One region of the Leclercia sp. G3L genome, then DNA from elsewhere that is predicted to be linked to it. Evidence: predicted binding sites of a transcription regulator. Region 1 holds the regulator's gene; each other region holds the start of a gene.
What was found. Region 1 encodes PurR, which represses purine synthesis genes. Its sites were predicted from a motif close to CANGCAAACGTTTGCNTG; they were not measured.

Region 1 (7,653 bases):
GCTAACGCCTCAGAGCAGGCGCGGCCTTCTGCCGCGCATAAAACGCATCTGGCGAAAGCGACCGAACCTAAGAAAAAAAGCAGTACCAGCAAAACCACAAAAAAAGAGAGCACCAGTAAAAAGAGCAGCACCAAAAAAAGCCTCGCTAAAACACAGTCAACGCATTCCAGCAAAAAAAGCCGCACCACCTCCCGCAACGCCAGCAGAACCACGCAAACCGCCTCCCGCGTTGTGACAGAAAAATGCACCACCCGTAAAGGGCGTAAAGCGCAGTGCGTAAAAACCAGCAAGACCACGACTCTTGCCGAAGCGCATAAAGTCCGGGTGCAGAAAGCGCAGAAAACGGCAATGAATAAGCTGATGGGCCAGATCGGCAAACCTTATCGCTGGGGCGGTTCCTCTCCGCGTACCGGCTTCGACTGCAGCGGTCTGGTTTATTATGCCTATAAAGATCTGGTTAAATTCCGCATTCCGCGCACCGCTAATGAAATGTACCACCTCCGTGACGCCTCTCCGGTCGATCGCGGTGAGCTGGAGAGCGGCGATCTGGTGTTCTTCCGCACCCAGGGCCGTGGTACCGCCGATCACGTTGGCGTGTACGTGGGTAACGGCAAATTCATTCAGTCCCCGCGTACCGGCCAGGACATTCAGATCACCTCCCTCAGCGAAGACTACTGGCAGCGTCATTACGTCGGCGCACGTCGCGTGATGAAGGCCAACACCCTCCGTTAATCCCCTGCCCCGCCGGTACGCCTGCGGGGTAAGTTCCTCTTTTGCATAATCTTTCAATTTGCTACTCTATCCCTTCATTCAGTAGGGCTATTGAATGGATCACTATAATAAGGAGAGAAGCAATGTCGTTTGAATTACCTGCATTACCGTATGCAAAAGACGCCCTGGCCCCGCACATCTCTGCGGAGACCCTGGAGTACCACTACGGCAAACACCACCAGACCTATGTCACCAACCTGAACAACCTGATCGGCGGTACCGCCTTTGAAGGGAAAACCCTGGAAGAGATCGTACGCACGTCAGAAGGCGGCGTGTTTAATAACGCCGCTCAGGTGTGGAACCATACCTTCTACTGGCACTGCCTGGCGCCCAATGCCGGCGGCGAACCGACGGGTGAACTGGCGGCAGCCATTACTGCTGCGTTCGGCAGCTTTGCGGAATTTAAAGCGAAGTTTACCGATGCGGCGGTGAAGAACTTTGGCGCAGGCTGGACCTGGCTGGTAAAAGAGGCCGACGGCAAACTGGCGATCGTCTCTACGTCTAATGCGGGAACGCCGTTAACCACCCGCGCTATTCCGCTACTGACCGTCGACGTCTGGGAACATGCGTATTACATCGATTACCGTAATGCGCGCCCGAATTACCTCGAGCATTTCTGGGCGCTGGTAAACTGGGAATTTGTGGCGAAGAACTTCGCGGCATAATAAAAACGCCGAAGGGAACTCCTTCGGCGTTATTTTTATTCGGTAGCGCAAACCGGCTCGGGTTGTTTTCGTTCCGAGGCAAAGACCAGAATAAGCCCCAGGCCTGCAATAATGGCCCCCATCACCGGAACAAAGCTGTAGCCCATCCCGCTGGAAATGACCGCCCCACCGGCCGCCGCCCCCAGCGCATTCCCGAGGTTAAAGGCACCAATATTCACCGACGACGATAACCCCGGCGCATCGCTGGCCACGCGCATGACGCGCATCTGCAAAGGCGGTACCACCGCAAAGGTCGCCATGCCCCACACCACCATCGCCACGGCCGCGCCCACTTCATTACGCGCCAGCCACGGAATAGCCAGCATGATGACGATCAGCAGGAGTAAAAAGCCTTTCAGGGTGCCGCTCACGGATTTGTCCGCCAGCTTGCCGCCCAGGTAGTTGCCAATGGAAAAACCGACGCCAATCAGCACCAGCATGGCGGTGATAAAGGCCGGAGTCGCCTGGTTGATGTCATGCAGCACCGGGGCAATGTAGGTATAGAGGGTGAACATCGCCCCGGCTCCGAGGACGGTAGTCAGCAAGGCAGACAGCACCTGCGGACGCAGCAGCACCGCCAGCTCTTTGCGCACCTCCGGTTTTTCGCCCGCCCCGCCAGCCGGCAGGGAGAAGAACAACGCAATCATCGAAACCACGCCCAGCAGCGCGGTCGCCAGGAAGGACATCCGCCAGCCAATCGCTTCGCCCATCCAGGTTGCGGCCGGCACCCCACCGATATTGGCGATGGTGAGGCCCATAAACATGGTGGCGACAGCGCTGGCCTGCTTATGCTTCGGCACCACGCTGGCGGCGACTACCGACCCGAGGCCAAAGAAGGCGCCGTGGTTCAGGCTGGTCAGAATACGCGACAGCATCAGGGTGGTGTAATCCGGCGAGAGCGCCGACAGGACGTTACCGACGGTAAAGATCGCCATCAGGAAGATCAGCGCATTGCGACGCCCGCGATGGGACAGCAACAGGGTCATCAGCGGCGCACCCACCATCACGCCGATGGCGTAGGCGCTGATCAGCATGCCCGCAGCGGGAATAGAGACATCTACCCCCCGGGCAATAACCGGTAGCAGGCCCATCGGGGAAAATTCGGTTGTGCCGATACCAAAGGCGCCAATGGCCAGGGCCAGCAGCGGAAAATTGATTCTCATACTTCAACTCCAGACACCGTGTCGTCAGGCGACACAGAACAATGAAGGCGAAAGCATGACACCAATCACAAAAAATGAGAAGTTAACAATTTGGCAAAAGATTTTTGCAGGGCGCGTAACAATCAGCGGAAGGAACGAGGGAGAGCTGACCTCTCCCGCATCAATCAGTGCAGTGCCGCCGTCAGACCGCTGGCAACAATCAGACTCAGAACAATAATGGTGGTAATCAGCGAAAACTTAAGATCGGTACTCATCAATTTTTCTCCTTTTAATCACCCTATTAAGAGTGAGCCTGCTCATTTTTACACAGTTCAGGGTAAAAATCTTGCTGGATTTAGATTGATATCGGTTTTTGCTCTTCCCCTTTTGGCCAAGATAAGACAAAATTCCACGCTAAATTTATTAGCGTACCGGCCATTGACCCCCTCCTGACGTCCTGTGTCGTTTTCCCGGCGTACCGCAATTCAAATTGCGCAATTAGGGCGAGTGAAGGCAAACGTTTACCTATTGGTTTTTCAGGAGCTTAGATATGGTCTGGAGTGACATCTGATGGCAACAATTAAAGACGTGGCGAAACGCGCAAACGTTTCCACTACAACCGTATCACATGTTATTAACAAAACCCGCTTTGTTGCGGAAGAGACCCGCAACAACGTCTGGGCGGCCATTAAAGAGCTGCACTACTCTCCCAGCGCCGTGGCCCGCAGTCTGAAGGTGAATCACACCAAATCGATCGGCCTGCTGGCGACCAGCAGCGAAGCGCCCTATTTCGCAGAAATTATTGAAGCAGTAGAGAAGAACTGCTTCCAGAAAGGCTACACCCTGATCCTCGGCAACGCCTGGAACAGCCTCGAAAAACAGCGGGCCTATCTGTCGATGATGGCGCAGAAGCGCGTCGACGGTCTGCTGGTGATGTGTTCCGAATACCCGGAATCCCTGCTCACCATGCTGGAAGAGTACCGCAATATTCCAATGGTAGTGATGGACTGGGGCGAAGCGAAGGCCGACTTTACCGACTCGGTAATCGATAACGCCTTCGAAGGCGGCTACATGGCCGGTCGTTATCTGATTGAACGCGGCCACCGTGAAATCGGCGTGATCCCCGGAGCGCTGGAGCGCAACACCGGGGCCGGGCGTCTGGCGGGCTTTATGAAAGCGATGGAAGAGGCGTTAATCACGGTGCCGGAAAACTGGATCGTGCAGGGCGACTTTGAGCCGGAGTCCGGCTACCGCGCCATGCAGCAGATCCTCTCCCAGAGCCCGCGTCCGACCGCCATCTTCTGCGGCGGGGATATTATGGCAATGGGTGCACTCTGTGCCGCCGATGAGATGGGCCTGCGCGTCCCGCAGGACGTTTCGCTGATCGGGTATGATAACGTGCGCAACGCCCGCTTCTTTACCCCGGCGCTGACCACCATTCACCAGCCGAAAGATTCGCTGGGTGAGACCGCCTTCAACATGCTGCTGGACCGCATCGTCAACAAGCGTGAAGAGTCCCAGTCCATTGAGGTGCATCCGCGCCTGATTGAACGCCGTTCCGTCGCGGACGGACCGTTCCGCGACTACCGCCGTTAATCCTCTCCGGGAGTCAGTACCTCTGGCTCCCGCAGCCACTCCCGGTTCATCGTTTCACTGTCTCCCAGATAATCCAGCAGCCAGGCCAGGGCCGGTGACATATCGTTTTGTTGCCAGGTCAGGCAGCACGCCGCATCCGGGAAGGGATTTTCCAGCGACAGCGCCACCCATTTGCCGCTGTCGATCCACGGACGGGCAAAGTGCACCGGCACCATCCCCACGCACAGCCCGGCCGAGAGGCAGGTGGCTGACGATTCCCAGTCCGGGGTGACGATCCGCCGCTGGTTATCCAGCAGCCAGGTGATGCGTTTCGGCAGCGAGCGGGAAGTGTCTTCGCGCACCAGCGAGGGCCAGTTGCGCAGGGTATCATCGCTGAGCGGCCCTTCCATGGCGGCCAGCGGATGATGGCTGGCGACCACGCAGATCCAGCTCAGCGTACCCATATCGCGAAACGCATAGCGCCCCCCGACCGGGATCGCCTGGGTGGCGCCGATCGCCATTTCCACCCTGCCGTCCGCCAGCGCGTCCCAGACGCCGTTAAAGACCTCCTGGGACACCCGCAGCTCGACGTCCGAAAAGTGGCGGTAAAAATCGACAATCATCTGTCGGGTACGCTCGGGGCGGACGATATTGTCCACCGCAATGGAGATATGTCCGCGCCAGCCGTTGGCAATCTGCTGGCACTGTTCGCGGGTGATCTGCATTTTTTTGATAACAGACCGTCCCTCTTTCAGAAACCACATCCCGGCAGGGGTAAGCTCCACGTCACGGTGACGCCGCTCAAACAGCGGCACCGCCAGCCACTCTTCCAGTTGACGCACGGTGTAGCTGATGGCGGACGGAACGCGATGCAACTCCTGCGCGGCTCCGCTGAAGCTGCCGTTACGGGCGACGGCATCCACCACTTCAAGAGAATATTCTGACCACATTTTCTGCCTGCAAAATTTTTGAATGCAACCGCCAAATATTAGCGTTTCACAAGCGGGTTTGCACTCCCTACACTCAGCGGCTACCCAAACCTGCGCCCAAACGGAGAATAGAACAATGACACCCGGGAAAGGATTTTTAGTCTGGCTCGGCGGCTTAAGCGTGCTGGGCTTCCTCGCCACCGATATGTACCTGCCTGCCTTCTCGATCATGCAGGAGGATCTGCAAACCCCGGCGGCGGCCATCAGCGCCAGCCTGAGCCTGTTCCTGGCGGGCTTTGCCTTTGCCCAGCTGCTGTGGGGACCGATGTCCGACCGCTTCGGCCGTAAGCCGGTACTGCTGGCAGGGTTAGCCATTTTCGCCCTCGGCTGCCTCGGTATGCTGTGGGTCCGGGATGCCACCTGGCTGCTGGTGCTGCGCTTTATCCAGGCGGTGGGGGTTTGTGCCGCAGCGGTCACGTGGCAGGCGCTGGTAACCGACTACTATCCGGCTTCGCGCACTAACCGTATTTTTGCCACCATCATGCCGCTGGTCGGACTCTCTCCGGCGCTGGCGCCGCTGCTCGGCAGTTGGATCCTTGCCCACTTCAGCTGGCAGGCGATTTTTGCAGTGCTGTTTGTTATCACCCTGGTGCTGATGATCCCGGCTTTCAGCCTGAAGCCAGCGGCAGTGAAAAATGAACAACCTAAACAACGCGTCACCTTTTTATCGCTGTTACGTTCGCGCACCTACCGCGGCAATGTGCTGATTTACGCCGCCTGCTCTGCGAGCTTCTTCGCCTGGCTGACCGGCTCGCCGTTTATCCTCAGCGATATGGGTTACAGCCCGGCGGCGATCGGCCTGAGCTACGTGCCGCAGACCATCGCCTTCCTGATTGGTGGCTATGGCTGCCGTGCCGCGCTGCAGAAATGGCAGGGTCACCAGATGCTGCCGTGGCTGCTGGGCCTGTTTGCCCTCAGCGTGATCGCCACCTGGGCCGTTGGGTTTATCCCTGGCGTGGGCCTGGTTGAGCTGCTGATCCCCTTCTGCCTGATGGCGGTGGCAAACGGCGCGATCTACCCGATTGTGGTGGCGCAGGCCCTGCGTCCCTTCCCGCAGGCGACCGGCAGCGCTGCCGCCCTGCAGAACACCCTTCAACTGGGCCTTTGCTTCCTGGCGAGCCTGATGGTGTCGTGGCTGATTGCCACCCCGCTGCTGACCACCACCAGCGTGATGGTAGCAACCGTGGTGCTGGCGGCGCTTGGCTATCGGATGCAGTACGTGCGCGCAGAACAGCAGGATGACAGGCTGCAGGCCGGGTCTTCACAGGCATAACGGGCGAGTTGATTAGCATGCTAACAATATCCTGTTGAATCACTACCCTATCAGTCCTATACTGACTGAAGCGTTCTGATAAATACTAAAAATATTAAGTGTTAACGGGAGCCGGAGTGCTCCCGTTTTACCATGGATGGCCTTTCGGCAAGGGTCCTCTCCCTTCCTCTGTTCTACGTCGGATATTAGCCTCACGGGTCACGCCGTGAAATTTCTCACTCTCCATAAAGAGCGTCTACGCTATTTATGGATTCTGATCACATCAGGTGATGGAGAAGCTATGAGTTCATCGTGTATAGAAGAAGTCAGCATCCGGAATGATGACTGGTTCCGGATAGTCAATGAATTGCTGAGCCGCGCGGGTATCACCATCAACGGCCCGGCATCCTCCGATCTACAAATTAAACACCCCGATTTTTTTAAACGCGTCCTGAAGCAGGGCTCGCTGGGTCTTGGCGAGAGCTATATGGACGGCTGGTGGGAGTGTGAGCGGCTGGATATCTTTTTCAATAACGTCCTGCGGGCGGGCCTGGAAACACAGCTGCCCAGCCACCTCAAGGATACGCTGCGGATCGCCACTGCCCGCCTCTTCAACCTGCAGAGTAAAAAGCGTGCCTGGATCGTTGGTAAAGAGCATTACGATCTCGGCAATGACCTGTTCAGCCGCATGCTCGACCCCACCATGCAATACTCCTGCGGTTACTGGAAAGAGGCGACCACCCTCGAACAGGCCCAGCAGGATAAATTACGTCTTATCTGCGAAAAACTGCAGCTGAAACCCGGCATGCGGGTGCTCGACATTGGCTGTGGCTGGGGCGGGCTGGCGCATTTTATGGCGCATCACTATGGCGTCAGCGTGGTGGGTGTGACCATCTCTGCTGAACAGCAAAAAATGGCTCAGGCGCGCTGCGAGGGGCTTGATGTCACCATCCTGTTGCAGGATTACCGCGACCTGCGCGATCAGTTCGATCGCATCGTCTCCGTGGGGATGTTCGAACATGTCGGGCCGAAGAACTACCGCACCTATTTTGAGGTGGTGGATCGTAACCTGAAGCCGGATGGTCTGTTTCTGCTGCACACCATAGGTTCACAAAAAACCGACCATCGCGTCGACCCGTGGATCGATAAATACATCTTTCCGAATGGCTGTTTACCTTCAGTTCGCCAGATTGCAAATGCCAGCGAACCCCATTTTGTAA
Region 2 (7,653 bases), 400 kb from region 1:
GTTTCCCGTTCCTGCTCACCAACGACGCCTCGCTGCGCGATCTGCAAAAGCGCTGCCCGGCAAGCGTGCAGATGGAGCAGTTCCGCCCGAATATGGTGGTCACAGGCGCAACGGCCTGGGAAGAAGACACCTGGAAAGTGATTCGCATCGGCGACGTTATCTTTGACGTGGTGAAACCCTGTAGCCGCTGCATCTTTACCACCGTCAGCCCGGAAAAGGGGCAGAAGCACCCCGCCGGCGAGCCGCTGAAAACGCTGCAATCCTTCCGCACCGCGCAGGATAACGGCGATGTTGATTTCGGCCAGAACCTGATCCCGCGCTCCAGCGGCGTGATCCGCGTGGGCGACGAGGTGGAGATCCTCTCGACCGGGCCAGGGCGGATCTACGGCGCAGGTGCGGAAGAAGAGGCTCCAGAGGTGGAGATCCAGCCTGCCACGGCGGTGACCATTCAGTGGCAGGGTCAGACGATTCGCGGTAACAATCAGCAGGTGTTACTGGAGCAGCTTGAACAGGCCGGGATTCGCGTGCCCTATTCCTGTCGTGCGGGGATCTGCGGATGCTGTCGCATCACGCTGGTCGAAGGCGAAGTGAGCGCGTTGAAGAAATCGGCCATCGGCGGTGACGGCACTATTCTGTGCTGCAGCTGCGTACCGAAAACCTCGGTACAGCTGGAAGCCTAAACGGCCTGCTCGAGACTGAAGCTGACCGGCTGGGGTTTGAGTCGGTCATTCATCACTTTGATCGGGTCGCCCAGCTGCATGGTGCGCCCGGCAATAGTCACCGCCGGCTGCGCCAGTAAACAGAGCGCGGCGTTATCGCCCGGCTCCACCACCAGCAAATTCACCAGCTCGGCATTTTCGCTCAGGCTGACGCATGCGGCATCGCCGGTGACCGGCGACCAGCGCTCACCGTGAGCAAGAAAGTGCCAGCTTTTCGGCATCTGAGGTTTAAGGAAGCGGATCGCCACCAGCGCATTGAGCACCAGTTCGGCGCGTTGTTCTTTCGACAGGTCCAGATCGCGGCACTTCTCTTCAAAGGAGAAATAGAGCGCGGCATCGTCGACGCAAAAACCGGTATCGGCAAAGGCGTCCGGGGTTAACATCCGGCGGGCAAAACGCGAACGAAACAACATACCATTGGCGAGATCGAGCATCATGCGATCGTGCTCGTCACAGAAATACCAGCGCCAGTTATCGTCAGGTTTAATTCGCATCTGTCTCTCCCGTTCCCGAAACGTCCTGTCGTAAGAAAGTCCTTATTTGCCGCTTCGCTTTTTTAACTTCAATAATCAAAGACTACAATGTCTAATAAAGCAACAGTCCGGGAATATAAAACAACCAGAGCTGGAAATAAAGCCCTGGTTGTAAGTCATGCTAAAAGATTAGATATGATTAACGATTTCTTTAATCAGCGGCGGGCCTTTGAAAATAAAGCCTGAATATATCTGCACCAGCGAAGCGCCAGCCGCCATTTTCTCGCGCGCGGCCATGACCGAATCAATACCGCCCACCCCAATAATCGGTAGGCGACCCTTTAATTCCTGCGACAGACGGCGAATAATTTCAGTGCTTTTTAACTGCACCGGACGCCCGCTCAGGCCACCCATTTCATCGCAATATTTCATCCCCTGAACCAGCGAGCGATCGAGGGTGGTATTGGTGGCGATAACACCATCAATATTATGGCGAACTAAACTGTCGGCGACCTGTACCAGCTCTTCTTCAGTCAGATCCGGGGCGATTTTAACGGCCACCGGGACATATTTATGGTGCGTCGCCTGGAGTTCATTTTGCTTATTTTTAATGGCGAGTAATAAATCGTCGAGGGCTTCACCATATTGCAGCGTACGCAGGCCCGGGGTGTTCGGTGAAGAGATATTCACCGCAATATACCCGGCATAGGCGTAGACTTTTTCCATACAAATCAGGTAGTCATCTTTGCCCTGCTCGACCGGCGTGTCTTTATTTTTGCCGATATTAATGCCCAGAACGCCATCGAAATGGGCTTTCTTTACGTTCTCAACCAGATGATCGACGCCGAGGTTATTAAAGCCCATGCGGTTGATCAGCCCTTCGGCCTCAACCAGTCGGAACAGGCGCGGCTTGTCATTACCCGGCTGCGGGCGTGGCGTGACGGTGCCAATCTCGATGGAGCCAAAGCCCATCGCACCCAGTGCATCAATGCACTCACCATTTTTATCCAGTCCTGCCGCCAGACCCAGCGGGTTTTTAAAGGTTAATCCCATGCAGGTGACCGGCTTCTCCATCACTCGCTGGCGCACCAGCGCTTCAAGCGGGGTTCCCGTAATACGGCGTAATTGCTGGAATGTAAATTCATGAGCGCGCTCAGGGTCGAGCTGGAAAAGGGCTTTACGAACGAAGGGGTAGTACATGAACTCTCCTGGATTCCCGGTGTGCAAACCGGGGCCGAATTATCAGCGATCGCAGCGGGAAAGGGAATTGACCTGCGGCAAAAAAAACCTCACCAGACGCAATCGTTTACTTTTCACCCCTCCTTTATTCATTTTTTGGCATTTATCTTGCGGATAAATCATTTAGTGGAATAAGTCAGCGATGCCACACTGCCAACAAATGTTATCAATGTTAGATAAAAGCAAATAATTGGTTATAAGGAGCATCTATGCGCGTCATTACGTTGGCCGGCAGTCCGCGATTCCCTTCCCGCTCCAGCGCGCTGCTGGAGTATGCCCGGGAGCAACTGACTTCTCTGGATGTGGAAGTGTTCCACTGGAATCTGCATAACTTCGCCCCGGAAGATCTTCTCTATGCCCGCTTCGATAGCCCGGCGCTGAAGACCCTGAACGAGCAGCTTAAGGATGCCGACGGGCTGATCGTCGCCACCCCGGTGTATAAAGCCTCATTTTCCGGCGCTCTGAAAACCCTGCTCGATCTGCTGCCGGAGCGCGCCCTGGAGGGCAAAATTGTGCTGCCGCTGGCGACCGGCGGCACCGTCGCTCATCTGCTGGCGGTGGATTATGCCCTGAAGCCGGTGCTCAGCGCCCTGAAGGCCCAGGAGATCCTGCACGGCGTGTTTGCCGATGACTCGCAGGTGATCGACTACCAGCACAAGCCGCACTTTACCCCGAACCTGCAAACCCGCCTCGACAGCGCGCTGGAGACTTTCTGGCAGGCGCTGCATCGCCGTGACGTTCAGGTTCCCGCCTTCGGTCTTCAGAAAGGAGTCGCCCATGTTTAAAACCCTTGCACGCCTGAGCCTGGCGGGTCTGGTGGCCCTCTCTGGCCTGGCCCACGCCGCCGATCCCGCCCCCGAGAGCCTGCGTATAGGCTACCAGAAAGGCAGCGTCAGCATGGTGCTGGCGAAAAGCCATCAGCTGCTGGAAAAACGCTACCCGGACACCAAATTCTCCTGGGTGGAGTTCCCGGCAGGCCCGCAGATGCTGGAGGCGTTGAACGTCGGCAGTATCGACCTCGGCAGCACCGGCGATATCCCGCCGATTTTTGCTCAGGCCGCCGGCGCGGACCTGGTCTACGTCGGCGTGGAGCCGCCAAAACCGAAAGCCGAAGTGATCCTGGTACCTGAAAACAGCCCGATTAAAACCGTGGCGGATCTTAAAGGCCATAAAGTGGCTTTCCAGAAAGGTTCCAGCTCGCACAATCTTTTATTGCGCGCCCTGCAGCAGGCGGGTCTGACCTTTAAAGATATTCAGCCGGTTTATCTGTCCCCGGCGGATGCCCGCGCCGCCTTCCAGCAGAACAACGTCGATGCCTGGGCAATCTGGGATCCCTACTACTCCGCGGCCCTGCTGCAGGGTGGCGTGAAGGTGCTGAAAGACGGCGAAACCCTGAAACAGACCGGCTCCTTCTACCTTGCCGCTCGCCCTTATGCGGAGAAAAACGGTGAATTTGTTCAGGGCGTACTGAATACCTTTAGCGAAGCGGATGCCCTCACCCAGAGCCAGCGTCAGGCCAGTATTGCCCTGCTGGCAAAAACGATGGGCCTCCCGGAGCCGGTCATTGCTACCTACCTTGACCACCGCCCGCCAACCGTTATCAAACCGGTAGATGCCAGTACCGCCGTGTTGCAGCAGCAAACCGCTGACCTCTTCTATGACAATCGCCTGGTGCCGAAAAAAATCGATATTCGCGACCGTATCTGGCAACCCACAGCGCAAAAAGGAGCTAAATCATGAGTCTGAATCTGTTCTGGTTTTTACCTACCCACGGTGATGGTCATTATCTGGGTACCGACGAGGGCGCACGCCCGGTGGATCATGCTTATCTCCAGCAGATCGCCCAGGCCGCAGATCGGATTGGCTTTACCGGGGTGCTGATCCCGACCGGACGCTCCTGTGAGGATGCATGGCTGGTGGCGGCGTCGATGATCCCGGTGACCCAGCGCCTGAAGTTCCTGGTGGCCCTGCGCCCGAGCGTGACCTCTCCGACGGTAGCCGCCCGCCAGGCCGCCACCCTCGACCGCCTGTCGAACGGACGCGCGCTGTTTAACCTGGTGACCGGCAGCGATCCGCAGGAGCTGGCGGGAGACGGCGTCTTCCTGGATCACACCGAGCGTTACGAAGCCTCCGCTGAGTTCACCCACGTCTGGCGTCGTCTGCTGGAGGGGGAAAATGTGACCTTCGAGGGCAAACATATTCATGTTCGTGATGCCAAACTCTTCTTCCCGCCGATCCAGCAGCCGCGTCCACCGCTCTATTTTGGCGGTTCATCGGACGTCGCTCAGGATCTGGCCGCCGAGCAGGTGGATCTCTATCTCACCTGGGGCGAGCCGCCGGAGCTGGTCAAAGAGAAGATCGAACAGGTGCGCGCCAAAGCCGCGGCTCACGGTCGTAAGGTGCGCTTCGGGATCCGCCTGCATGTGATTGTGCGCGAAACCACTGAAGAGGCGTGGCAGGCCGCCGACCGCCTGATCGCCCATCTCGACGATGCCACCATTGAGAAAGCCCAGGCCGCCTTTGCCCGCACCGATTCCGTCGGGCAGCACCGGATGGCCTCCCTGCACAACGGCAAGCGAGAAAATCTGGAGATCAGCCCGAACCTGTGGGCGGGCGTGGGGCTGGTGCGCGGCGGCGCGGGTACGGCGTTAGTTGGGGATGGCCCGACCGTGGCGGCGCGAATTAATGAATACGCCGACCTCGGTATCGACAGCTTTATTCTGTCCGGTTATCCGCATCTGGAAGAGGCGTACAAGGTAGGCGAGCTGCTGTTCCCGCATCTGGATGTCGCCATTCCGCAGATCCCGCAGCCGCAGCCCCTGTCGCAGCAGGGTGAGGCGGTCGCCAACGAATTTATCCCGCGTAAAGTCGCCCAGAGCTAAGGAGAACGCATGGCTAAACCTTCCCGAAAATGGCTGCTGCGCATTGCACCCTGGCTGCTCCCTGTAGGTATTGTCCTGATCTGGCAGCTGGCATCCTCCGTGGTTTGGCTGTCGAGCCGCATTCTGCCCTCCCCGGAGGGCGTGGTGGAGGCCTTCTGGTCCCTGAGCGCCAGCGGTGAGCTGTGGCAGCATCTGGCGATCAGCTCCTGGCGCGCGGTGATTGGTTTCTCCATCGGCGGGTCGATTGGCCTGACGCTGGGACTGATCAGCGGTCTGTCCCGCTGGGGCGAGCGTCTGCTGGACACCTCCATCCAGATGCTGCGCAACGTGCCGCACCTGGCGCTGATCCCGTTGGTGATCCTGTGGTTTGGTATCGACGAGACGGCGAAGATTTTTCTCGTCGCCCTTGGCACCCTGTTCCCGATCTACATCAACACCTGGCACGGCATTCGTAATATCGACCGCGGGCTGGTGGAGATGGCGCGCAGCTACGGTTTGTCCGGCTTCACCCTGTTCATCCATGTGATCCTGCCGGGCGCCCTGCCCTCGATCATGGTCGGCGTGCGCTTCGCCCTCGGCCTGATGTGGCTGACGCTGATCGTAGCGGAGACCATCTCTGCTAACTCCGGTATCGGCTACCTGGCGATGAACGCCCGAGAATTCCTGCAGACCGACGTAGTGGTAGTGGCCATTGTTCTTTACGCCCTGCTCGGCAAACTGGCAGATGTCAGCGCCCAGTGGCTTGAACGCCGCTGGCTGCGCTGGAACCCGGCCTACGTGATTAAGGAGGCACACGCATGAATACGGCTCGCTTAAATCAGGGGACGCCGCTGCTGCTTAACGGCGTGACCAAACGCTACGGCGAAAACACCATTCTCTACGGCCTGGACCTGCACATTCCCGCCGGACAATTTGTGGCGGTGGTGGGCCGCAGCGGTGGCGGTAAAAGTACCCTGCTGCGCCTGCTGGCCGGGCTTGAAGCGCCAAACGACGGTGAACTGCTGGCCGGCAATACCCCGCTGGCGCAGATCCAGGAAGACACCCGAATGATGTTTCAGGACGCGCGTCTGCTGCCGTGGAAAACGGTGATTGATAACGTCGGTCTGGGGCTGCAAGGCAACTGGAAAGCGCAGGCGCTACAAGCTCTGGCCGCCGTCGGGCTGGACAATCGCGCGGGTGAGTGGCCTGCCGCCCTCTCCGGCGGACAAAAACAGCGCGTGGCGCTGGCCAGGGCGCTGATCCATCGCCCTGGGCTGCTGCTGCTGGATGAACCGCTGGGGGCGCTGGATGCGCTGACGCGGATCGAGATGCAAGACCTGATCGTTTCGCTATGGCAGGAGCACGGCTTTACGGTGCTGCTGGTGACGCATGACGTGAGTGAAGCCGTCGCGATGGCCGATCGGGTATTGCTGATTGAGGATGGCAAGATAGGGCTGGATCTGACGGTGGACCTTCCACGCCCTCGCCGGGTGGGTTCAGTGCGGCTGGCGGAGCTGGAAGCGGAGGTGCTGGATCGGGTGATGAAGCGTGGCGCAAATGAGGTGTCTGTCAGAAAGCACGGATAAAAATGCCGGGTGGCGGCTTCGCCTTACCCGGCCTACAAAACATAACCATAGGCCCGGTAAGCGTAGCGCCACCGGGCATCAGGCCGCACAGCATTGCCGGGTGGCGGGCTTCGCCTTACCCGGCCTACAAAACCGGCCCCAACTTTCTATCAGGCCAGCGCCTTACTGATCTTCTCGTACAGATCGCCAGAGAGATTCTCCAGCCCTTTCAGCTGCTCCAGCGCCGCACGCATCTTCGCCTGACGCTCTGCATCATAGCGTTTCAGACGGATCAGCGGCTCAATCAGACGCGACGCCACCTGCGGGTTACGGCTGTTAAGCTCCGTCAGCATCTCCACCATAAACTGGTAGCCGCTGCCATCTTCCGCATGGAAGGCGGCCGGGTTGCTGCTGGCGAAGGCGCCAATCAGGGAACGGACGCGGTTCGGGTTGCTCAGGGTGAATGAGCGGTGCTGAAGCAGGCTGCGCACCTTGTTCACCACGTCAGCGGCCGGGCTGGTGGACTGCAGAATGAACCACTTGTCCATCACCAGACCATCCTGATGCCATTTGTCGTCATACTCCTGCATCAGGGCATCACGGCACGGCAGTTCCGCGGCAACGCTTGCGGCCAGCGCGGCAAGAGCGTCGGTCATGTTGTCGGCAGTATGATACTGCTGGCTGACCAGTTCGTTAGCGAGCGCTGTTTCGCCAAACGCCAGATAGCGCAGGCAGGTGTTACGCAGCGCGCGCTTGCCAATATCAGCATGCTCCACGCGGTATGCATCCAGCTTGT
Region 3 (7,653 bases), 1.3 Mb from region 1:
GGTGATGGCGAAAAACGTAAGTTTGCCTGATGAGTAAATCACTCTCTTCAACAGGGCTGCGCTGGCTGTGGCTGGTGGTGGTCGTGCTGATTATCGATCTGGGCAGCAAGTACCTGATCCTCCAGAACTTTGCTCTGGGGGATACGGTTCCGCTGTTCCCGTCGCTTAATCTGCACTATGCGCGCAACTATGGCGCGGCGTTTAGCTTCCTGGCTGACAGCGGCGGCTGGCAGCGCTGGTTCTTCGCAGGTATCGCTCTCGGTATCTGTGTGGTGCTGGCGGTGCTGATGTACCGCGGTAAGGCTACGCAAAAGCTGAATAACATCGCCTACGCGCTGATCATTGGCGGCGCGCTGGGCAACCTGTTCGACCGTCTGTGGCACGGCTTTGTGGTCGATATGATCGACTTCTATGTCGGCAACTGGCACTTCGCCACCTTCAACCTGGCCGATACGGCGATTTGTATCGGTGCGGCGCTGATTGTGCTGGAAGGCTTCTTGCCTAAGCCCGCGGCGAAAGAGCAGGCGTAACAAAACCCGCCGGGCGGCGCTGTGCTTGCACTGGCCTACGATCTCGTAGGCCCGGTAAGCGCAGCGCCACCGGGCAAAATTAGTGAGCACTCTGCATGTCTAAATCCGTACAGACCAACAGCGCGATGCTGGTTCATTTCACGCTGAAACTCGACGATGGCTCCACCGCGGAGTCCACCCGCAATAACGGCAAACCGGCGCTGTTCCGTCTTGGCGATACTTCTCTGTCTGAAGGTCTTGAGCAGCAGCTGCTGGGGCTGAAAGAGGGGGAGAAAAAATCGTTCTCTCTGGAGCCGGATGCCGCGTTTGGCGTGCCGAGCCCGGACCTGATCCAGTACTTCTCGCGTCGTGAATTTATGGATGCGGGCGAACCGGAAATCGGGGCGATTATGCTCTTTACCGCTATGGATGGCAGCGAAATGCCTGGCGTGATCCGTGAAATCAACGGCGACTCCATCACCGTCGATTTTAACCACCCCCTCGCCGGGCGTACCGTCCATTTTGATGTTGAAGTGCTGGAAATCGACCCGGTACTGGAGGATGTGAATGCAGATCCTGTTGGCTAACCCGCGCGGTTTCTGTGCCGGAGTAGACCGCGCTATCAGCATTGTTGAAAACGCGCTGGAGCTTTACGGCGCGCCGATTTATGTCCGTCACGAAGTGGTGCATAACCGTTATGTGGTGGATAGCCTGCGCGCTCGCGGGGCGATCTTTATTGAGCAGATCGACGAAGTGCCGGATGGCGCGATCCTGATCTTCTCCGCGCACGGCGTCTCCCAGGCGGTGCGTAACGAAGCGAAAAATCGCGATCTGACCGTGTTTGACGCCACCTGCCCGCTGGTCACCAAAGTGCATATGGAAGTCGCACGTGCCAGCCGTCGCGGCGAAGAGTCGATCCTGATTGGTCACGCAGGCCACCCGGAAGTGGAAGGCACCATGGGCCAGTACAGCAACCCGCAGGGGGGCATGTATCTGGTCGAGTCTCCGGCCGATGTGCTGACACTGAACGTCAAAAACGAAGCGAAGCTGTCGTTTATGACTCAGACTACGCTCTCCGTGGATGATACCTCTGACGTCATCGATGCGCTGCGTCAGCGCTTCCCGAGAATCGTCGGGCCGCGTAAAGATGACATCTGCTATGCCACTACCAACCGTCAGGAAGCGGTGCGCGCCCTGGCGGAACAGGCGGATGTGGTGCTGGTCGTCGGCTCGAAAAACTCCTCTAACTCCAACCGTCTGGCCGAGCTGGCGCAGCGGATGGGGAAAGCGGCGTTCCTGATTGACGATGCCACCGATATTCAGGAAGCCTGGGTGAAAGAGGCCCAGTGCGTCGGCGTGACAGCCGGTGCCTCCGCTCCGGATATTCTGGTACAGAACGTCATTGCACGTTTGCAGGAGCTGGGCGGCGGGGAAGCTATTCCTCTGGCAGGCCGTGAAGAGAATATCGTCTTCGAAGTGCCGAAAGAGTTGCGTATCGACGCCCGGGAAGTGGAATAACCCACCAAATCAAGCCAGCACATCCGTTGCTGGCTTTTTATTTGCCGCTTTGTACGGCGAAATCATGTCTTTTACTGATACTTCCCGCTGTTTATCATTAAATTCTAATTATTGGCGTTTTCGGATAGCGGCATCGACAGAGGCTGGTTAATCTGAAAACGGTTTACATCATTTTAACGTAAGAGAATAACTATGCATGATGCACAGGTCCGCGTCGCCATTGCTGGCGCGGGTGGCCGTATGGGCCGTCAGTTAATTCAGGCGACATTGCAGATGGATGGCGTCACGCTTGGCGCGGCTCTGGAGCGTGAAGGCTCATCGCTGCTGGGTGCCGATGCCGGGGAACTGGCGGGGGCAGGTAAGTCAGGCGTCACCGTACAAAGCAGCCTTGAGGCGGTTAAAGACGACTTCGATGTCTTCATCGACTTCACCCGTCCTGAAGGTACGCTGACTCACCTGGCGTTTTGCCGTCAGCATAGCAAAGGAATGGTTATTGGCACCACCGGTTTCGATGATGCTGGCAAGCAGGCTATTCAGGATGCCGCCAACGAGGTTGCTATCGTCTTTGCAGCGAACTTCAGCGTGGGCGTGAACGTCATGCTCAAACTGCTTGAGAAAGCGGCGAAGGTGATGGGGGATTACACCGATATCGAAATCATCGAGGCGCATCATCGTTATAAAGTCGATGCTCCTTCTGGCACCGCGCTGGCCATGGGCGAGGCGATTGCTCAGGCGATGGATAAGGATTTGAAAGAGTGTGCAGTCTACACCCGGGAAGGTCATACGGGAGAACGTGTCCCAGGCACTATTGGGTTTGCTACCGTTCGTGCGGGTGACATTGTGGGCGAACATACCGCGATGTTTGCCGATATCGGCGAGCGGGTTGAAATCACCCATAAAGCGTCCAGCCGTATGACTTTTGCAAATGGGGCGGTTCGTTCTGCAATTTGGTTGAAAGGCAAAAAAGATGGTCTTTTTGACATGCGAGATGTGCTCAATCTTAACAATTTATAATCATGATTACCCTTCGTGATGTGGTTATTGCAGTCATAAATAGTTGATTGCAGAGGGCAATATTTTATTGCCCTTTAATTTTATCTTTTTCGTTCTTTTTTTAATAGTAGCGGGTCATAAATCAGGTTTATCTCCATTATTTTTGTTTCGATATTGTGAATTTTGACCAAATGGTCCACTTTTTGGGGCTGTGGGTGAATTCTTTATACTAAAACTGTCTCGCAAGCGTTTTCTTAAGTGATTTAGTTGATCTTTTTGCCCGTTAACAACCTTCCTGCTCATCAGTGCCGTAAAAACCACAAACAAAACCCACTTTTTAAGTTGACTTTCCCCCGCCAAATCTCCAGAATGCCGCCGTTTGCCGAAAATCCACTGGCAGCAGATTTGCATTGCTTCGTACTACGGTTATGAATTAATATGCAAATAAAGTGAGTGAATATTCTCTGGAGGGTGTTTTGATTAAGTCAGCGCTATTGGTTCTGGAAGACGGAACCCAGTTTATCGGTCGGGCCATTGGGGCAACAGGTTCGGCGGTTGGGGAAGTCGTTTTCAATACTTCAATGACCGGTTATCAAGAAATCCTCACTGATCCTTCCTATTCCCGCCAAATCGTCACTCTAACTTATCCCCATATCGGTAATGTCGGCACTAACGCCGCTGATGAAGAGTCCTCCCAGGTACATGCACAAGGTCTGATTATTCGCGACCTGCCGCTGATTGCCAGCAACTATCGCAATACCGAAGACCTCTCTTCCTACCTGAAACGCCATAACATCGTGGCAATTGCCGATATCGATACCCGTAAGTTGACGCGTCTGCTGCGAGAAAAAGGTGCCCAGAACGGCTGCATCATCGCTGGCGACAACCTGGACGCGGCTCTGGCGCAGGAAAAAGCCAAAGCCTTCCCGGGGCTGAACGGCATGGATCTGGCGAAAGAAGTGACCACCGCTGAGGCCTACAGCTGGACTCAGGGTAGCTGGACGCTGGCAGGTGAGCTGCCGGAAGCGAAAAAAGAAGACGAGCTGCCGTTCCACGTGGTGGCGTATGACTACGGTGCCAAGCGCAATATCCTGCGCATGCTGGTGGACCGTGGCTGCCGTCTGACCGTTGTGCCGGCGAAAACCCCGGCAGACGACGTGCTGAAGATGAACCCGGACGGGATCTTCCTCTCCAACGGCCCGGGTGACCCGGCACCGTGCGACTACGCAATCGACGCGATTAAGACCTTCCTTGAAACCGATATTCCGGTCTTCGGGATCTGCCTCGGCCATCAGCTGCTGGCGCTGGCGAGCGGTGCCAAAACCGTGAAGATGAAGTTCGGTCACCACGGTGGTAACCACCCGGTGAAAGATATTGATAACAACACCGTGATGATTACCGCGCAGAACCACGGCTTTGCGGTGGATGAAGCCTCCATGCCGGCAACACTGCGCGTAACGCACAAGTCGCTGTTCGACGGCACCCTGCAGGGGATTCATCGTACCGACAAACCGGCGTTCAGTTTCCAGGGGCACCCGGAAGCCAGCCCAGGCCCGCACGATGCCGCGCCGCTGTTCGATCACTTCATCGAACTCATTGAGCAATACCGTAAGACCGCTAAATAATCAGGAGCCGAGAAGACCATGCCAAAACGTACAGACATAAAAAGCATCCTGATCCTTGGCGCTGGCCCGATTGTTATCGGCCAGGCCTGTGAGTTCGACTACTCCGGCGCTCAGGCGTGTAAAGCCCTGCGCGAAGAGGGTTACCGCGTTATCCTGGTGAACTCCAACCCGGCAACCATCATGACCGACCCGGAAATGGCCGATGCGACCTACATCGAGCCGATTAACTGGGAAGTGGTACGTAAGATCATCGAAAAAGAGCGTCCTGATGCGGTACTGCCGACCATGGGCGGCCAGACGGCGCTGAACTGCGCGCTGGAGCTGGAGCGTCAGGGCGTGCTGGCAGAGTTCGGCGTGACCATGATTGGCGCGACCGCCGACGCGATTGATAAAGCGGAAGACCGCCGTCGCTTCGACGTGGCGATGAAGAAAATCGGCCTCGACACCGCGCGCTCCGGTATCGCCCATAACATGGAAGAAGCGCTGGCGGTTGCCGCTGACGTGGGTTATCCGTGCATCATCCGTCCGTCCTTCACCATGGGCGGCACTGGCGGCGGTATCGCCTATAACCGCGAAGAGTTTGAAGAGATCTGCGAACGCGGTCTGGACCTCTCCCCAACCAAAGAGCTGCTGATTGATGAGTCGCTGATCGGCTGGAAAGAGTACGAGATGGAAGTGGTGCGTGATAAAAACGACAACTGCATCATCGTCTGCTCCATCGAAAACTTCGACGCCATGGGCATCCACACCGGTGACTCCATCACCGTGGCACCAGCCCAGACGCTGACCGACAAAGAGTACCAAATCATGCGTAACGCCTCGATGGCGGTACTGCGTGAGATTGGCGTCGAAACCGGTGGCTCTAACGTCCAGTTCTCGGTTAACCCGAAGAACGGTCGTCTGATTGTTATTGAGATGAACCCGCGCGTATCCCGCTCCTCCGCCCTGGCATCGAAAGCGACCGGCTTCCCGATTGCTAAAGTGGCGGCGAAACTGGCAGTGGGTTACACCCTCGACGAGCTGATGAACGACATCACCGGTGGCCGCACGCCGGCCTCGTTCGAGCCGTCTATCGACTACGTTGTGACCAAAATTCCTCGCTTCAACTTCGAGAAATTTGCCGGTGCGAACGACCGTCTGACTACCCAGATGAAGTCCGTCGGTGAAGTGATGGCGATTGGCCGCACCCAGCAGGAATCCCTGCAGAAAGCCCTGCGTGGCCTGGAAGTAGGCGCCACTGGTTTCGACCCGAAAGTGAGCCTGGACGATCCGGAAGCGCTGACCAAAATCCGTCGCGAGCTCAAAGACGCCGGTGCCGAGCGTATCTGGTACATCGCCGACGCCTTCCGTGCCGGTCTCTCCGTCGATGGCGTATTCAACCTGACCAATATCGACCGCTGGTTCCTGGTGCAAATTGAAGAGCTGGTGCGTCTGGAAGAGAAAGTTGCGGAGCTGGGTATCAACGGCCTCGACGCTGACTTCCTGCGCATGCTTAAGCGTAAAGGCTTTGCCGATGCGCGTCTGGCAAAACTGGCGGGCGTGCGCGAAGCGGAAATCCGTAAGCTGCGTGACCAGTACAACCTGCACCCGGTCTACAAGCGCGTGGACACCTGTGCGGCAGAGTTTGCCACCGACACCGCGTACATGTACTCCACTTATGAAGACGAGTGCGAAGCGAACCCGTCCGTTGACCGTGACAAAATCATGGTGCTGGGCGGTGGTCCAAACCGTATCGGCCAGGGCATTGAGTTCGACTACTGCTGCGTACACGCCTCGCTGGCGCTGCGCGAAGACGGTTACGAGACCATCATGGTCAACTGTAACCCGGAAACTGTGTCTACTGACTACGACACTTCCGACCGCCTCTACTTCGAGCCGGTTACCCTGGAAGACGTGCTGGAAATCGTACGTATCGAGAAGCCAAAAGGCGTTATCGTGCAGTACGGCGGCCAGACCCCGCTGAAGCTGGCGCGCGCGCTGGAAGCGGCAGGCGTACCGGTAATCGGCACCAGCCCGGATGCGATTGACCGCGCTGAAGACCGCGAGCGTTTCCAGCATGCCGTTGACCGTCTGAAGCTGAAACAGCCAGCCAACGCCACCGTGACTGCGATTGAGCAGGCGGTTGAGAAGGCAAAAGAGATCACCTACCCGCTGGTAGTGCGTCCATCTTACGTGCTGGGCGGCCGGGCGATGGAAATCGTCTACGACGAAGCTGACCTGCGCCGTTACTTCCAGACTGCGGTCAGCGTCTCTAACGATGCGCCAGTGCTGCTGGACCGCTTCCTGGATGATGCGGTGGAAGTGGACGTCGATGCCATCTGCGACGGCGAAATGGTGCTGATTGGCGGCATCATGGAGCACATCGAGCAGGCAGGCGTACACTCCGGTGACTCCGCCTGTTCACTGCCAGCCTATACGCTGAGCAAAGAAATTCAGGACGTGATGCGCGACCAGGTACAGAAACTGGCCTTCGAGTTGCAGGTGCGCGGTCTGATGAACGTGCAGTTTGCGGTGAAAGACAACGAAGTGTACCTGATTGAAGTCAACCCGCGTGCGGCGCGTACCGTACCGTTCGTCTCCAAAGCCACCGGTGTTCCGCTGGCGAAAGTGGCGGCGCGCGTGATGGCGGGTCAGACCCTGGCTCAGCAGGGCGTGACCAAAGAGATCATCCCACCGTACTACTCGGTGAAAGAGGTGGTACTGCCGTTCAACAAATTCCCGGGCGTCGACCCGCTGTTAGGGCCAGAAATGCGCTCTACCGGTGAAGTGATGGGCGTTGGCCGCACCTTCGCAGAAGCGTTCGCTAAAGCGCAGCTGGGCAGTAACTCCACCATGAAAAAGCAGGGTCGTGCGCTGCTGTCCGTGCGTGAAGGGGATAAAGAGCGCGTAGTGGACCTGGCAGCGAAACTGCTGAAGCAGGGCTTCGAGCTGGATGCGACCCACGGTACCGCGATTGTACTGGGTGAAGCCGGTATCAACCCGCGTCTGGTGAATAAGGTGCATGAAGG

Region 2: the regulator PurR is predicted to act here: its motif matches at 2,488-2,505, upstream of pyrD (quinone-dependent dihydroorotate dehydrogenase).
Region 3: the regulator PurR is predicted to act here: its motif matches at 3,260-3,277, upstream of carA (glutamine-hydrolyzing carbamoyl-phosphate synthase small subunit).

What each region holds. Positions count from the first base shown of each region.
Region 1 covers NZ_CP088265.1:3,942,125-3,949,777, forward strand. Annotated here, with positions in the region: gene LRS40_RS20365 (C40 family peptidase) at 1-732, shown strand, start outside; gene sodB (superoxide dismutase [Fe]) at 855-1,436, shown strand; gene LRS40_RS20375 (MFS transporter) at 1,472-2,638, opposite strand; gene LRS40_RS20380 (YnhF family membrane protein) at 2,803-2,892, opposite strand; gene purR (HTH-type transcriptional repressor PurR) at 3,188-4,213, shown strand; gene punR (DNA-binding transcriptional activator PunR) at 4,210-5,142, opposite strand; gene punC (purine nucleoside transporter PunC) at 5,258-6,454, shown strand; gene cfa (cyclopropane fatty acyl phospholipid synthase) at 6,735-7,653, shown strand, end outside.
Region 2 covers NZ_CP088265.1:4,344,518-4,352,170, forward strand. Annotated here, with positions in the region: gene LRS40_RS22395 (YcbX family protein) at 1-680, shown strand, start outside; gene zapC (cell division protein ZapC) at 677-1,213, opposite strand; gene pyrD (quinone-dependent dihydroorotate dehydrogenase) at 1,382-2,392, opposite strand; gene ssuE (NADPH-dependent FMN reductase) at 2,641-3,216, shown strand; partial or broken gene LRS40_RS22415 (sulfonate ABC transporter substrate-binding protein) at 3,209-4,208, shown strand; gene ssuD (FMNH2-dependent alkanesulfonate monooxygenase) at 4,168-5,313, shown strand; gene ssuC (aliphatic sulfonate ABC transporter permease SsuC) at 5,323-6,114, shown strand; gene ssuB (aliphatic sulfonates ABC transporter ATP-binding protein) at 6,111-6,878, shown strand; gene pepN (aminopeptidase N) at 7,028-7,653, opposite strand, start outside.
Region 3 covers NZ_CP088265.1:436,988-444,640, reverse strand. Annotated here, with positions in the region: gene ileS (isoleucine--tRNA ligase) at 1-30, shown strand, start outside; gene lspA (signal peptidase II) at 30-530, shown strand; gene fkpB (FKBP-type peptidyl-prolyl cis-trans isomerase) at 626-1,096, shown strand; gene ispH (4-hydroxy-3-methylbut-2-enyl diphosphate reductase) at 1,077-2,027, shown strand; gene dapB (4-hydroxy-tetrahydrodipicolinate reductase) at 2,220-3,041, shown strand; gene carA (glutamine-hydrolyzing carbamoyl-phosphate synthase small subunit) at 3,497-4,645, shown strand; gene carB (carbamoyl-phosphate synthase large subunit) at 4,664-7,653, shown strand, end outside.